2 regions of the Hoeflea sp. TYP-13 genome follow, and region 2 is predicted to be linked to the other one. Evidence: predicted binding sites of a transcription regulator. Region 2 holds the regulator's gene; the other holds the start of a gene.
The links. The regulator PhoB, encoded in region 2, activates phosphate uptake and scavenging genes when phosphate is short. The targets are predictions, from matches to a motif close to TGTCATNNANCTGTCAT.

Region 1 (7,758 bases), on a different contig from region 2:
GTCGACAAGGCGGCGAATGAGCTGGTCCTTGACCTGAGCATAGAGCGGTTTGAAGCCGATATTGGTGTCTGTGTCCTGCAAAACCTAGTCCATCTGTCTTTTTTTCCTGTTTAGCGTGATCTGGTTGACAACGCCAGTATGTTGTATCTTATATAATATATAAGACTTGGGCCAGAAGGGTCCAATATCCTGTTATTTTTGGAGGCAGCCTTGAGTATCCCGCAATTGCTGGTTCACGACCATGAAGACAATGTTGGTGTCGTTGTTGTGGAAAATCTGACGGCCGGTACGAATATGACCTGTGTCGTAACGCATGATGATTCCGATTTTGAGCTGACCTGCGGCAATGACGTGCCGATCGGGCACAAGGTTGCCCTCAGGGATCTGGCCGTCGGCGACACGGTCGTCAAATATGGTGAGGATATCGGCAAGGTGGTTGCGCCCATCAAAAAGGGCGAGCACGTGCATGTGCACAATCTGAAGACCAAGCGCTGGTAGGAGACCGATCATGTCACAGAAAATTATGGCGTATCGGCGTGAAAACGGCCGGGTCGGCGTTCGCAACCACGTTGTCATCCTGCCGCTGGACGATATTTCCAATGCCGCCTGCGAGGCGGTCGCCAACAATATAAAGGGAACCATGGCGCTGCCGCATGCCTATGGGCGGCTGCAATTCGGCGAGGATCTCGACCTGCATTTCCGCACCATGATCGGAACGGGCGCCAATCCGAACGTTGCGGCCGTCGTCGTCATCGGCATCGAACCGGAATGGACGAAGATCGTCGTTGACGGCATTGCCGAGACCGGAAAGCCGGTGACCGGTCTTTCGATCGAACAGCGCGGCGATATCGCCACCGTTGCAGCCGCATCGCGTGTCGCCAAGGACTATGTGCACTGGGCAACTGAACTGCAGCGCGAAGAATGCGATGTATCGGATCTTTGGATTTCGACAAAATGCGGCGAGAGCGACACGACAACCGGGCTTTCGTCATGCCCGACCGTCGGCAATATGTACGATAAACTGCTGCCGGAAGGCATTTACGGCTGCTTCGGCGAGACCTCGGAAATCACCGGGGCGGAACATCTGTGCGAGGCGCGCGCCGCCAATCCGGAAGCGGCGGCCAAGTTCATGAAAATCTGGAAGTCCTATCAGGACGATGTCATCGAAGCGCACAAGACATCCGACCTTTCCGACAGCCAGCCGACCAAGGGCAATATTCTGGGCGGTTTGACGACCATCGAGGAAAAGGCGCTGGGAAATCTAGAAAAGATCGGCCGCACGTCAACCTATATCGATGCGCTGGGACCGGCCGAGGAACCGAAAAAGGGCAAAGGCCTTTATTTCATGGATACGTCGTCAGCAGCGGCCGAATGTGTCACGCTGATGGCTGCGGCCGGATATGTGATCCATACTTTTCCGACCGGCCAGGGCAATGTTGTCGGCAATCCGATCGTTCCGGTCGTCAAGATATCGGGTAATCCGCGGACCGTTCGCACCATGGGCGAGCATATCGATGTCGATGTTTCAGGCATCCTGCGCCGGGATATGACGATCAACCAGGCCGGCGACGCGCTGATCGACATGATCGTGCGCACGGCCAATGGCCGCAATACCGCCGCCGAGGCGCTCGGTCACCGCGAGTTCGTCATGACCAAACTTTACCGAAGCGCCTGACTTATGGGACAATTTGCAGGTTTCATACGGTAGGAGCCGACAATGGCAAAAATCGTTATCACCGAATTCATGGATGACGCCGCCGTGGATGCCCTAAAGCAGCAGTACGACGTTTTCTATGATCAAACCCTTGCTGACCGGCAGGACGAGATTGTCCCGCTGGTCGCCGATGCCGCTGCGCTGATCGTGCGCAATCGCACGCAGGTGACGGCTGACCTCCTGGACGCGGCACCCGACCTCAAATGTGTCGGTCGGCTCGGTGTCGGCCTTGATAATATCGACATGGAGGCCTGCCGGGAGCGCGGTGTCACCGTATATCCGGCAACTGGCGCAAACAACCTCTGCGTTGCCGAATACGTCATCACAAATGCCATGCTGCTCCTGCGCGGGGCCTATCAATCCACCGAAGCGATGCTGCAGGGAGAATGGCCGCGCCAGGCGCTCATCGGTCACGAGCTTGCAGGCCGGGTGATGGGGCTTGTCGGATTTGGCGGGATTGCCCGCGAGGTTGCAGTGCGCGCCAGCGTGCTCGGAATGCAGGTCGTCGCCTATGACCCCTACTGCCTTGCTGATGATCCGGGCTGGCAGCTCGCCCGCAATGTTTCGCTCGACGGGGTTCTGGATTACGCCGATGTGGTCAGCCTTCATGTTCCGCTCACCGGCGATACGAAACACATGATCGATGCTGAGGCGCTGGCAAAGATGAAAAGCCAGGCGGTGATCATCAATACGTCCCGCGGCGGCATTATCGACGAGGAGGCGCTGGCCTCCGCGCTTTCTCAGGGGAAACTGGCGGGCGCAGCGCTTGATGTCTTTGAGACCGAGCCGCTGTCTGCAGAGGCAGCGATGAAATTCAGCGGCCTGAAGAACATCATTCTTACACCGCATATTGCCGGCGTGACGCAGGAATCAAATGTCCGCGTCAGTGCGATGACAGCGCAGACGGTTCTTGCCCATCTGGACGATGCGGGCGAGCAGGCGATCCATTTATGAGCGAAGATAACAGGTTCAGTCCCGGTGACGTGCGCCAGTTGATCAGCAGCGCACTGGTGCGCAGCAACACGTCCGAAAAAAATGCGGCAAGTGTTGCCGATGCGCTGCTCGCGGCAGAACTCGCGGGGCAGAGCGGTCATGGTTTGCGCCGCGTTGGCTCCTATGCCGCGCAGGCAGCTTGTGGCAAGGTGGACGGCCAAGCTGAGGCCGGTCTTACCCGGCACCGGCCAGGTTCGGCGCTCGTCGATGCCGCAAACGGATTTGCCTATCCGGCAATCGACCTTGCGCGCGACTGGCTGGCGGAGGTCTGTCCCGCACAGGGGATAGCCGTTGCAGGGATAACCCGTTCGCATCATTGCGGTGTTGCGGGTGTCATTGTTGAATCGCTTGCGGACAAAGGCCTCGTGGCACTGCTTTTTGCAAATACACCGGCAGCGATGGCGCCCTGGGGCGCGACACGGGCGCTTTTTGGCACTAACCCCATTGCCTTTTCAGCCCCGGTTGCCGGTGGTGATCCGGTGACCGTCGACATATCCCTTTCGCGTGTCGCGCGCGGCAAGATCATGGCCGCCAATCAGCGCGGCGAGGATATTCCAGAAGGGTGGGCCTTCGATGCCGACGGGGCGCCGACCACCGATGCCAAGGCCGCCCTTGCCGGCACCATGGCGCCGCTGGGCGATGCCAAGGGTACCGTGATGGCGCTTATGGTGGAGCTTATCTGCGCTGGGCTGACAGGCGCCAATTACAGTTTTGAGCAGAGTTCGTTCCTGAATGCCGAAGGCGGCCCGCCGGGTGCAGGACAAACGCTGATCGCCATCGACCCGGGCGCATTCGGTGTCAATGGACTGCAACGATTTGCGATGATGGCCCAGATGATCCAGTCGACCGATGGTGCACGATTGCCCGGCCGTCGCCGCCAGCAGATAAGGCGCGATTACGAAAATAACGGAATTCCCGTCGATCCGCAGTTGTTTGAGGCGATCGAGGCGATCGGGGCATGATATTTGTCCGCGCTGCAGAACCTTCCTTGCCGGACTTGCTTCAATTGTGAACCGAAGCGCTGCCGCCTTGGATGGAGGTCCCTTTCATCATTGACTTCGGGCCCCATTGTCATGAAGCCTTCACATGTGACGGGCATGGAGATCCGACATTTTGAGAGGCGTGAATGACCGATACTATGTTTGCGGCCCCCGGCCGGTTTTTCCGAGGCAATCTCCACACTCACAGCAACCGTTCCGATGGTGCGCTGGAAGCCGAAGAGGTGTGCAGGCGCTACAAGGCGGAAGGCTATGACTTCTTGGCGCTTACGGATCATTTTATCGGTATTTACGAATATCCGATAACCGACACGGTACCGTTCAGGGACAATCAGTTTACAACGATCCTTGGTGCCGAGCTGCATTCGGGAACCATGCAGAACGGTGAGATATGGCATATCCTTGCGGTCGGATTGCCACAGGAATTCGCACCACCGGATGCCCCTCACTTCGGACCCGTCGATGGTCAGGAAACCGGTGCGGAGATTGCCCGGCGCGCCCGCGATGCCGGTGCTTATGTGGCAATTGCCCATCCGCAATGGTCCGGCATGAGCCTTGATGACGCGCGCGGTATCGAAGCTGCCCATGCGGTTGAGATCTACAATCATGGCTGCGCGGTCAGTGCCGACCGTGCCGACGGCTTCCACACGCTTGATCTTTTACTGTCGGAAGGAAGGAAACTCGATTTGTGCGCAACCGATGATGCGCATTTCACCGAGCCGGACCATTTCGGCGGCTGGGTCATGGTCAAAGCGCAGGAGAACAGCCCAGACAGTCTCCTCGCGGCCCTCAAGGCCGGACACTACTATTCCAGCCAGGGCCCGGATTTTCACAACATCGTCTGGAACGACAAATCCGTCGAAGTTGATAGCAGTGCCGTGTCGACCGTCATCGTGCAGGGTCAGGGTTCGGCGGCTGTCTCGCTGCATGGCGATGCGATGACCCGAGCGGAGGTGCCCTTGATGCGGTTTTCAAATTCGCCCTGGCTGCGGATCACCATTGTTGATCGCGCCGGAAAACGGGCCTGGTGCAATCCTGTCTGGCGCTGAATTTCCTGCGTTGACGTGCCGGATCGAAAAATGCCCGGCGTCTACGAACTGCCTTCTGGATCGTAAATATAGCCGATGCCGCGTACGGTTTTGATGATCGCCGGTTTGGCCGGGTTCTTCTCGATCTTGCGCCTCAGCCTGGAGATCCGGATGTCGATGCTCCGGTCAAAGGGATCCCAGCTTCGGTCATGCGCCTGTTCAAGGATCTGATCGCGGTTGAGAACGCGGCCCCGGTTGTCGGCGAAGGCTTTGAGGAGGTTGAATTCCATTGCCGTGAGCGGAACCTCTTCGCCATCGGGTGCGTGCATTTTTGCCGATTCGATGTCGAGGACATAATCACCGAACATGGCCGTTCCGGCTTCAGCCTTCTTCTTGGGGCTATCTGCGCCCCTGCGCCGCAAGACAGCCTTTATGCGGGCTTCAAGTTCGCGCAGATCGACCGGTTTTCCGAGATAGTCGTCGGCTCCCATTTCAAGTCCGATGATCCGGTCCACGACTTCACCGGCTGCCGTCAGCATGACGACGGGCGTCTGATCATCAATGCGCAGCGACCGCAGGGTCGTCAGGCCGTCTTCGCGCGGCATGTTGATGTCCAGGATGATCAGATCGATCCTATTTCCTGACAGGACCGACCGCAGCTCGTCGCTGCTCGCTGCCTTGGAAACCTTGAAGCCGCGTTTGCACAGATATTCGTGAACCATTTCACGAACATCCAGTTCGTCATCGCAGACCAGCAGGTGATAGTGACTGTTTTCCATTTATCCGTCTTTTCCGCCGTTAAAGACCGCTCCAGTAAAATGGGTCAAAGTTCAGTTCCTTTGGTTCAATATGCCATATACAAGCTCGCGTAATTCCGCCGGGGATACCGGCTTTTCCAGATAGGGCCGCTTCGATTCCTGTAAGAGCGCCTGCGAAGCCGCACCCATCGTATCTCCGGTAATGAAAGCTGTTTTCTCCAATACACCCGGATGTGTGTCCCGAATGGCTTCATAAAGACCGCGGCCATCGAGCTGCGGCATGTTGAGATCGCTGAGCAGAAGGTCGTAAGTCTCGTCCTCAAGCATTTCGATGGCGCGATCGCCCGAATGGGCAAGGTCAACCCGGAAGCCTTCTTTTTTGAGTATTTCGGCTATCAGTTCGGCGACCTCGACTTCGTCATCGACGATCAACGCCCTTACTCCGCCGCCGTGCCGCCCGGCATCGTCGCCATTGGCACTTTTTTCAGCAGCCTTGCCGGCCATGGGAAGACATATGCAGAAACGGCTGCCGCCCTGGTATTCGGTGTCGACCCAGATGTGTCCGCCGTGGGACAGGATGATGCGATGGCTGAACGCAAGGCCGATGCCGGTGCCGTCGCCCACTTCCTTGGTGGTGAAGAACGGCTCGAAAATCCGCGCCATGATATTTTTGGGGATGCCGGGGCCGTTGTCCGTAACATCGATCTGGACAAATTCGCCTGATTTGGCGATGCCGGTGGATACGGTGATGCGGTCGCCCTTGCCGGCGCCGGCGATCGCCTGTTCGGCATTCATGATGAGATTGATGACGACCTGAGTGATCTGGTCGGCATCGGCGACAATATTGGGAAGGTTATCGGAAAGGTCACAGGCAATTTCGAGGCCATCGTCCCGCCGTCCGTACCCGGTAACGTCAACGGCTGTGGAGATCACCGAATTGATGTCGGTGCTTTCCATCTTCGTCGGCTGCTGTCTCGCCATGGCGAGGAAGGTCTTGACGATTTTTGCGCAGCGTTCGGCCGCGTTGCTGATCTTTTCGATGCGTTTGATTGTTTCTGGCTCGTGCGCCTCCTCCCGCAGCATCAGCGAGTGGCCGACGACAATGGAGAGCGGATTGTTCAGCTCGTGCGCAACGCCCGCCAGCAGTTCGCCGAGCGCCGACATTTTTTCGTTCTGGAACAGCATTTCGCGCTGGTTGGAGAGCTCTTCCTGCAGGGCAAGCTCCCCGGTCAGGTCGCGGGTGTTGGAGACGATGACCTGCTCGCCGTGAAAATCGATCAGCCGGGCCGAGATTGAACCCCAGAACTCCTCGCCCCTGGCGTTTATGAGCTTTACCTTGTGCTCATTGATCCAGCCCTTTTTACGCAACATCCGCAAATAATCTCTGCGATCCTGCGGATTGACATAATAATCCTTCGCCATTTCGACCGGCCCGAACAGAGCGGTTGTCTCCGGGCTTCGGAACAGCAGCTTTCCGGTCGCTGCATTGGTCATCTGCACCGGTACCGGGCAAGCCTCCAGAACCTGTCGTATCAGATTATCGGCTTCGTTCTGGCTGGTCAGATCCATGGCGGTCGTGACAACGACCTCCTCGCCCCTGTAATCGGCGATGCGGCCATAACAGGATGCGGGAAACTCTTCTCCGTCACGGTTGATGAGGGTGAGCTTGTAGTCGTCTACGCGGCCGTCCGCCAGAAGGGCGGTGATGTAGTCGGCACGCTCGTCAATGCTTCTGTAGGAATCGATCGCCGTCTTGACCTTGCCCAGCAATTCCAGCGCGGCCGGATTGCGGTAGAGCACCTCTCCATCGCCCACCCTTGCCATCACCACCGGGACGGGGCTTGCCTCCAGGACCTGGCGGATCAGCTGATCGCCTTCGCGCTCGGCGGCTTCGGCTTTTTTCTTCTCGGTTATATCGGTGCGGGTCACCACAAACCCGCCAAGTTTGGTCGGGTGCACGGAAACCAGGTAATGGGTTCCGTCCGTTTGCTTCAACTCATAGTCCTGAATGTATTCGATGCCGTTTTCGAGCCGGTTGGTCACCCATTGGTCTTCGTGACCGATGGCTTCGGCGTAGACGCCACGCCGCGCCGTTTCCCGCATCAGGATTTCCCATTCGAGACCCGGCTCCAGTATATCCTCGACAGCGTAGTTCATCTCGCGGTAGCGGTTGTTGAAGAGCACCAGGCGGTTGTCCTCATCATATAGCGCAAAGCCCTCCGAAAGGGCTTCGATGGCATCGCGCAACATATCGCGCGCCTTGGCGG
Region 2 (7,758 bases):
CGACGGGCGAAGCAAATGCGTGTGGCTGACGCCCGCCGGCCGCAAGTTCCGCGATGGCGCGATTGAGAACATGAGCCCGGACATGGCGGTTCTTGCAGAAAAATACCCGCCCGAATTCATCGAAGGCATCATTCCGAAGCTGGCCGAAATCCGGCAGTTCATGGATGCGAAGCGCGATGAGCCGTCGAAGCGCTGAGCGGGCGGTTTTGAGGTGAATTGTCATTCGTTGCAGAAAGAACCAACGTCGACTATGCGGACGCCCAATACTTGCAAGCAAGTGTCCGTCATGATCGGCGCACGGCATCCACATTGTGCCTTTGAACGGCGTATGGGCTAGACGATGGGTTCAAAGCTTCAGGTCCAGCTTGACCGCCTCGCCCCCCGGCTTGGTGTAGCTTTCGCCTTCTTTGACTTTTTGCACGCTTGTACGGAACTGCTCGGCGTAAATGCGTTGGTCGAAAACGCGCACTTCCAGGGCCAGAAAATACTGACCGGGTTTCAGCTGAAGTGACTTGTCCACATTTGCAATAATACCGGGAGGACAGTCGCCGTTATCCTCGACGTCCATGTCGTCTTTGTAAAAACCCATGCTTGGAACGACTCCCGGACGCGGAGCCGGAAAGGAATCAGCCCCTTGCGCGCCTTCAGCAGGATTGCGCCACAGGTCTAAAGTGCCGCTCGAATTCCAAAATGCGACACAGTCACCGGAACCGGATTTCTCGCCGAGTTGCCAAATCATTCTGTATTTGTCTGCGTCATCGGGTTTGCCATATTTCTTGACCAGCAGGCTGTATATGTCCGCCGGCAGGACCGTTCCTTCGGGAAACGCGACGCGACGGAGAATTCCCATAACGGTTCCGGGGGCCGCCGGTGGCTCGTCAAAAATGACAATCATGTCGGTACTGTCTTCCGACTCGTACAACATCCCGCTTGTATACGGCTTCAAATCTCCCGTGGCGGTCGCCGGCTGCCAGGCGCGATCGGCCCGGTAAACTTGTCCGACGTCCATATGCTCGCGAATGATCTTCTCGGCGTCTTCGAAACTCATGCCGAGCCTGAGACCGACCACGTCTGGTCCGAAGGGTTCCTTCGGTGGCGGACTGAACGCTGGCACAGCCTCTTTCATCAAGCTCTCATCCGGTTGCTGCGGCACTTGGGTGTCAAGCAGTGCAATCGTCGTAAGCGAGGCATCGCCTCCGCGCTTGATGTGGTTCACCTTGACCAGACGCGCCTCTTGCACATCGCCACGGATAATGAAAATCGGTTGCTTGAGCCTGGTGTCCGGATCGATATCGAACCGTACCTTCAATCGCGGCTTCTTGTCGGAAACAAATGCATTAAAACGCCGGATGATCTCGTGATCGGTGGTTATCGGCAATGTATCGCTGATGTCGACGCCGGTGATGCGAAGATCAATTTCGATTGCCTTGGTGCCGAACGCTTTGAGCTCCTCGACCTTGTCGTCAGCGATTGTGATCTCTTTGTCCAGCAACAGGACATCGTTGAGGTTATTGGGCTGCCCCGCCAGATCTCCTTTCAACACCGCCTTTTTCATCAGGCTACAGTATTCGTCAGTGCCGTGAACGGCCTCATGGCAATCTACTCTGGGTCCGACCCCCTTATCGCCACGATAAATGTCATTCATCTCGTCCTGCGCCTGCGCAGTCAGCCAACCGGAAAGGCTGCCGCCGAAATAAATATTGCGAGAGGGGATTGTAAGGCCCTGGGCCAGATAGTCACACGCATTTCCAAGTGTCAGCGCAAGAATACTGTCGTCGTCCCTGGAGTAAGCCTTACATGAACTGACATCGCTATCGTCGATCTCCTCCAGATAGACGCCATGCCCGCCAAGATACTGGATTGGTCCGGCTTTGTTGGCGTTGTAAGTGGAAAATACCGCCGTCACCATGTCGGGCATCGCTGCGGCGCGGGCAACGGTCCAGTTTTTGAACCCTTGCATCAGGTCCCGTTGTGACTCCTCGTTGGGCTTTGGTGACTGCTCCTCGAAGAAACGACCCCATTCGGGTTCCCGTGCTTGTCCGTTGAAACTCTGTTCGTAGTGCCATCGCACCAGCAGCATGCGCTCCTGCATGGCTTTGTCGAATGCCGAGGGCGCAAATTTTACAATCAGCAGGTCCACAGTTTCAGCCGAATAGGGCATCTTCTCAGATGGGGCAGCTATTTCCGGACCACGTGACCTTTCCGCCGGAAGCCGGTCGAATGTTTGATCGAAACTGGCGCGGCCGATGATCTGATTGCGTTGCGGGTTCGTGACAAGTGCGGATACAGGTTCAACATCCATCACCAAAAGCGGCTTATCTCCCCAACCGGCGTCAATGCGCCAACGCACAACCCGCATTTCGACCACTGTTTTCAGTTGGCTTCCATCCAACCGGACATGTGTCTCGGGCGCAATTTTATAGCTGTCGGCAGATGCGGGCAGGGACAGCCAGAGTTCGTGGTCCTTCACGGTGCCGACATCGGACAGGCTGATCTGCGTCGGGCTGGTGATCCGATCGATCGGCAACCCCAGCCATTCAGCCACTTCCGCATAATTTTTCTGCCGAGTGGTGGATAAGTCTGACGGAAATATCGGCCAGGCGTTATCGCCCTCCACGGTCTTATTAAAATAGCTGCCGCCCACACTGCTCGTTTCCAACATCATGGTTGCCGGAGGATTGGCGACACGCGCCTTTTGCCACTCGGCAAAGTTTCGTGTGAGTTCGGGCGGCGGGTGGGCTCCCCCGCTGATATCCCTGACAAGCTCATCGGGGAAAAAGAGCCCCCACGCCCTCTCGTACTCATTCAACCGGTCCGGAAAGGTTTCCAGGCGGGCTCGCGTTCGCAGCAGTTCCGCCAGTTCCTGCGCACTGCCCTCTCCCGTGCGTCGCAATATGACATTGAGTGCGTCGGCGTTTAGCCAAACCGGCCCGCTCGGGACTGGGCTGACTGTGTCGACCGACGGCACCGGCTCGATACCGAGTTGCAAAAGCGGCATCGAAAAATCATCGGCGCGATAGAGCGCGGCATCCTCAACCTCGACCTTTAGCGTGAACCGGCGAAGATTGTGCCGCCCGCCGGCAGCGACCATGTCGGTTATCCGCGCCTTGATGCCCATGGCGCCATACGGTATCGGATTGTCTGCGCTGCCCGCGTACAAATCGGCGCGAAAGTCCCGCGCTTGCACCTCCGGGATGGGAATGTCGAAGCGCAGACGGTCCGTCGGAATTGGCGCAGTGATTATGATCTCGGGATTGTAGCCAAACACCGCCTCGCCGTAACCGCCTTTGTCAAACCAGATGGATTCGCAGCCCCGGGACATTGGAAAGATCTTACGCTCGAAGTCATACTGCTTAAGGCTGATCCGACAGGGTAAGAACATCGCCATAGGCAGCTTCGGCGCATTCGCTGCGATGATTGGCGGCAGTTGTTGGCGGATAGCGGCCAGCAAAGCGCGCTTTGCAAATTCGTCAAGTTTCCGCTGGTATTGCTTTTTATCCAGATAGAGCTCCTGGCCGGCCTCGTTGAGGACGGCCGGATCGATGCCGGCGCTTTGGAGGATGCGCGCCTGTGTCGGGCCATCGACCAGACGGATAGCCGTGAATGCAAAAGCGGGTTCGTCCCAGAGATCGGGAGCGCGCGTGAAGGCCAGGCGCATCAGTGCGTAGCGCAGCGCCTCCGCGTGCTCATCGGCCGCTCTGCCGTGTATCCAGGACAATCCCCCACCGGCCGACGTTTCAACCCGGCCATTACGCATGGCGATGCCGGCAAGTCCTGTCATATCTGTCTGCACCAATTCGGCCGACTGCTGCTTGCCGCCAGTGGATTCAATTTGCGCCGGTTGCTGATCCGCTTGTGCCATGGAGGTATCTGGAGCGGTCTGCTTGACGCCGGAAATCGCTCCGGCAAAGCGTTTTCTGGACAGAACCCTGTCCTTGAGGATGCAAACGGAAACTTGAGCGTTGTACGTATAGGCCCTGCATTGTGTCTCACGCGCGCATTGAGCCGCACACTGGCCTTGCGAGATGTTCTTTAGCCGTGGATCGGTCAATCCGCTTCGATAGTCGCCGCCGGGAAAATCATATCCGTTAAACTGCGTAAACCCGTTCGGTGGCCGCTCCGTGACCTGAACTGCCTGGTCTTGCCGGTTATTCGCCGGCAGCGAGCGTAAAGCAGCCAGCAGCGCCGTGTCTGGTCTGCCGGTCGCAGTGAAGCCGGCGTCGCTCTGAAATGCTGCAATGGCTCGCCGTGTTTGTGGGCCAACCGCGCCATCCACCGGCCCGGCGGCGTAACCGCGTTCATTCAGCCTTCGCTGCACCTCTCTGATTTCGGCACGGTTCAAGCGGTTCGGCGAAACCGGAGCCGCCTTCCTATTGTCGTTGCGATTAGGCTGCGCTTCGTCATTCGACATATGCCGAAGTACTTCAACGCCCATCCTCATGAAGTCGCCGGCATCAAACTGAGCCAGCGCAGAAAATGATGTATATAAAACTGAAATTAAAAGCACGTTTACGCAAACGAGCGCGCGAAACACCACCTTTACCTCCCCAATGTTCGCTTACGGGCGTTATCGTTAATATTTTACTTCAAATCTGCCACGCTGTACAGAAACTGTTCTTTACAGCCTGATATTACAGCTAGAAACAGGCGATGCTTCGATGATCCGGAATGATTGGATCAGCCAGGGTCGAGATACAGCGCTGCCAGCCTCTCGTTGGCATCATTCCGAAACCGGTGGGATCGTGCTATTCCCGGATGCGCAGTGCGATGAGCCGTCCAGGCGCTGAACGCGGGCTGTTTGGGCGGATCGCAGAATTTCGACGCACGTGCGAACGCAAGAGATCTCGTCTGGCGCTGGCGCTTGCTGAGCGTGAGGAGATATCTGACCCTGGTGCAATGCCTTTTAAGTCGTACTTCCCGGTAGGCCTCAACTGGTATGCGCGGCCATCACTTTTTTATCCAGGCCCTTCAAATTCGCATCGATGATCTTGCCCATCATCATTTTCATCAGAGTTTGTCCCATGAGCCATCCGAGGGGACCGTATTTGACACGATAATCGAAAGTCCATGTAACTAGGGAGCCTTTGCCCGAAGTTTGGATCCAAAGGTCCGAACTGGCTTCATGCAGCGGCATGGCCGCCATGTCAGAGAGTTGCACCGTATATCCTTTGCCTGGCTGCCAAGCCGTTACTTCTTCCACCAGCGACGTGCCGTTCTTAAAATGGTTGCGGCGCTTTGACCCCAGCCCAGCTTCGCCCGATGTCAGTGCATCGACCGAAACGATCTCCGGGGCGAACTCGTCAATATGCATGAAGCGATCGAGAACGGCCCAGATGGCATCGGGGTCTGCATCAATGGTGAGGCTCCGTTCAAAGTGGATCATGGAATGCTCCTTATCATCGGCGCTGGTGTAGCGCGATCCTGTTGGTTCTGAACCCTTAATAATTATGTCCTCCTCTCACCGTTATGATAGGAGTGTGAGAGGAGAGGTTAAAAATGCGTCGCACCGAACGCCTGTTTCAGATTATCCAGATATTGCGATCAAACCGGTCGCCGATCACAGGACGGGAGCTCGCCGATGAATTGGAAATCTCAATCAGCACCCTTTACCGCGACATGGCGGAACTTCATGCGCAACGTATCCCGATCACCGGAGAAGCGGGCGTGGGCTATGTTCTCGACGACGGTTACGACATGCCTCCATTGATGCTGACGGCGGATGAGTTGGAAGCTGCGGCTCTGGGCGCTGCGTGGGTGGCTTCTGAGGCCGACCCTTCATTGGCACGTGCAGCGCGGGACCTGGTGTCAAAACTGTCCGAAGCGATTCCGAAAGAACTGCGCCCGATCGTATTGGACGCGAGCTCGAAGGCCATTCAAACAAGATCAACGGTCGCCGAGCGCTTTGACGGCGCGCTCTTGCGCCACGCCATCCGCGAGCGCTATCGGCTTCAACTGACGTACGCGGATCGGGACAGGAGCGTGACCGACCGGATCGTCTGGCCCCTGCTCATAGCCTATCTGGATCGAACCCGGTATCTCATCGGATGGTGCGAGACGCGCCAGGACTACCGGCATTTCAAGACCGACCGCGTGCGAGAACTAAAGGTGCTCGGCGAAAAGTACCCGGGGCGTCGGGCGGCTTTGATCAAAGGCTGGGAGGAGGCGACAGCAAGGCGGATGCCAAGCTGACGTTAGACCACACTACAGCATTCGGCGAATTTGGCCCGGAGCTGACCTTGGTTGCGGGCCCTCAAAAGCCGCTAACAACTACGCTCACTCACCGCCGCGCTCGAAGCGTTCGCGCCGGTGAGTGAAGCAGAAACGCTCTAGTTTTCCAGCGAATAACCGGCACCGCGGACGGTGCGGATGACATCAGGCATTTTTGCAAGGTTCAGCGCCTTGCGCAGCCGGCCGACGTGAACGTCAACCGTGCGTTCATCCACGTAGATGTCGTGCCCCCATACGCCGTCGAGAAGCTGCGAGCGCGAAAACACGCGCGTCGGGGATGTCATGAAGAATTCCAGCAGGCGGAATTCGGTCGGGCCGAGCTTGATCTCGCGGCCGCGGCGATAGACGCGGTGGGTCTCGCGGTCGAGTTCGATATCGCCGCTCTTCAGCAATGTCGAAATGGATTCCGGCTTGACGCGGCGCAGGAGCGCCCGCACGCGCGCCATGAGTTCAGGGGTCGAAAACGGCTTGACGACGTAGTCGTCGGCTCCCGTTGAAAGTCCCCTCACCCGCTCGCTTTCCTCGCCGCGCGCCGTCAGCAGAATGATCGGCAACCTTTCGGTCTCGGGCCGCACCCGCAGGCGCCGGCACAGTTCGATGCCGGACAGGCCCGGCAGCATCCAGTCGAGAATCAGGAGATCCGGTACCCGTTCCTGCAGTCTGATTTCGGCCTCGTCGCCGCGTAATATCGTGTCGACCTCATAACCCTCCGCCTCAAGGTTGTAGCGCAGGAGAACGCTCAGCGCCTCCTCGTCCTCAACAACGGTTATATGCGGTGCCATGCCCATTTGAATTCTCCGGTGGCGGCCAGCTTACAGGCGGTCACTTCAGTCTTCTTCAACACCCACGGTCGCGGTCTCGTCGTCTTTGGGACGCTCGCTGCTGAGTTGCGATCCGGTTGCCATGTAGTAGACCGTTTCGGCGATATTGGTTGCATGATCGCCTATGCGCTCGATGTTCTTGGCGCAAAACAGCAGGTGGGTACAGGCGGTTATATTGCGCGGATCTTCCATCATATAGGTCAGAAGCTCGCGAAACAGCGATGTATAGATAGCATCGATCTCGTCATCGCGGTCACGGACGGAATTGGCAAGTCCTGCAGAGCGGGACGAATAGGCGTCGAGCACTTCCTTAAGCTGCGTCAGCGCCAGTTCGGCAAGATGCTCAAGGCCGCGGACCAGCTTTTTGGGCTGGCCCATGCCCTGCACCGCAATCACCCGCTTGGCAATGTTCTTGGCCATGTCTCCAACGCGCTCGAGATCGGCGGCTATGCGGATCGAGCCGATAATGTCGCGAAGGTCTGAGGCCATGGGCTGGCGCTTGGCAATGATAAGCACAGCCTTTTCGCCGATCTGCCTTTCCGCCTCATCGAGGATCAGGTCATCGGAAATGACCTTCTGCGACAGCGCGGTATCGGAATTCACCAGCGATGCAACCGATTCCTCGACCATGCGTTCGGCAAGGCCGCCCATTTCGGCAATACGGCGGACCAGGAACTGAAGCTCCTCGTCATAGGAGGTGACCGTGTGC

Region 1: the regulator PhoB is predicted to act here: its motif matches at 3,777-3,793, upstream of ABVT35_RS23960 (PHP domain-containing protein).

Annotation. Positions count from the first base shown of each region.
Region 1 is NZ_JBFRBB010000005.1:190,399-198,156, reverse strand. Features, by position in the region: gene ABVT35_RS23985 (GntR family transcriptional regulator) at 1-81, opposite strand, end outside; gene ABVT35_RS23980 (UxaA family hydrolase) at 211-498, shown strand; gene ABVT35_RS23975 (UxaA family hydrolase) at 509-1,675, shown strand; gene ABVT35_RS23970 (hydroxyacid dehydrogenase) at 1,718-2,668, shown strand; gene ABVT35_RS23965 (Ldh family oxidoreductase) at 2,665-3,669, shown strand; gene ABVT35_RS23960 (PHP domain-containing protein) at 3,834-4,754, shown strand; gene ABVT35_RS23955 (response regulator) at 4,796-5,512, opposite strand; gene ABVT35_RS23950 (ATP-binding protein) at 5,564-7,758, opposite strand, start outside.
Region 2 is NZ_JBFRBB010000001.1:10,043-17,800, reverse strand. Features, by position in the region: gene ABVT35_RS00075 (MarR family winged helix-turn-helix transcriptional regulator) at 1-196, shown strand, start outside; gene ABVT35_RS00070 (peptidoglycan-binding protein) at 347-4,441, opposite strand; gene ABVT35_RS00065 (SRPBCC family protein) at 4,928-5,383, opposite strand; gene ABVT35_RS00060 (helix-turn-helix transcriptional regulator) at 5,497-6,189, shown strand; gene phoB (phosphate regulon transcriptional regulator PhoB) at 6,327-7,010, opposite strand; gene phoU (phosphate signaling complex protein PhoU) at 7,056-7,758, opposite strand, start outside.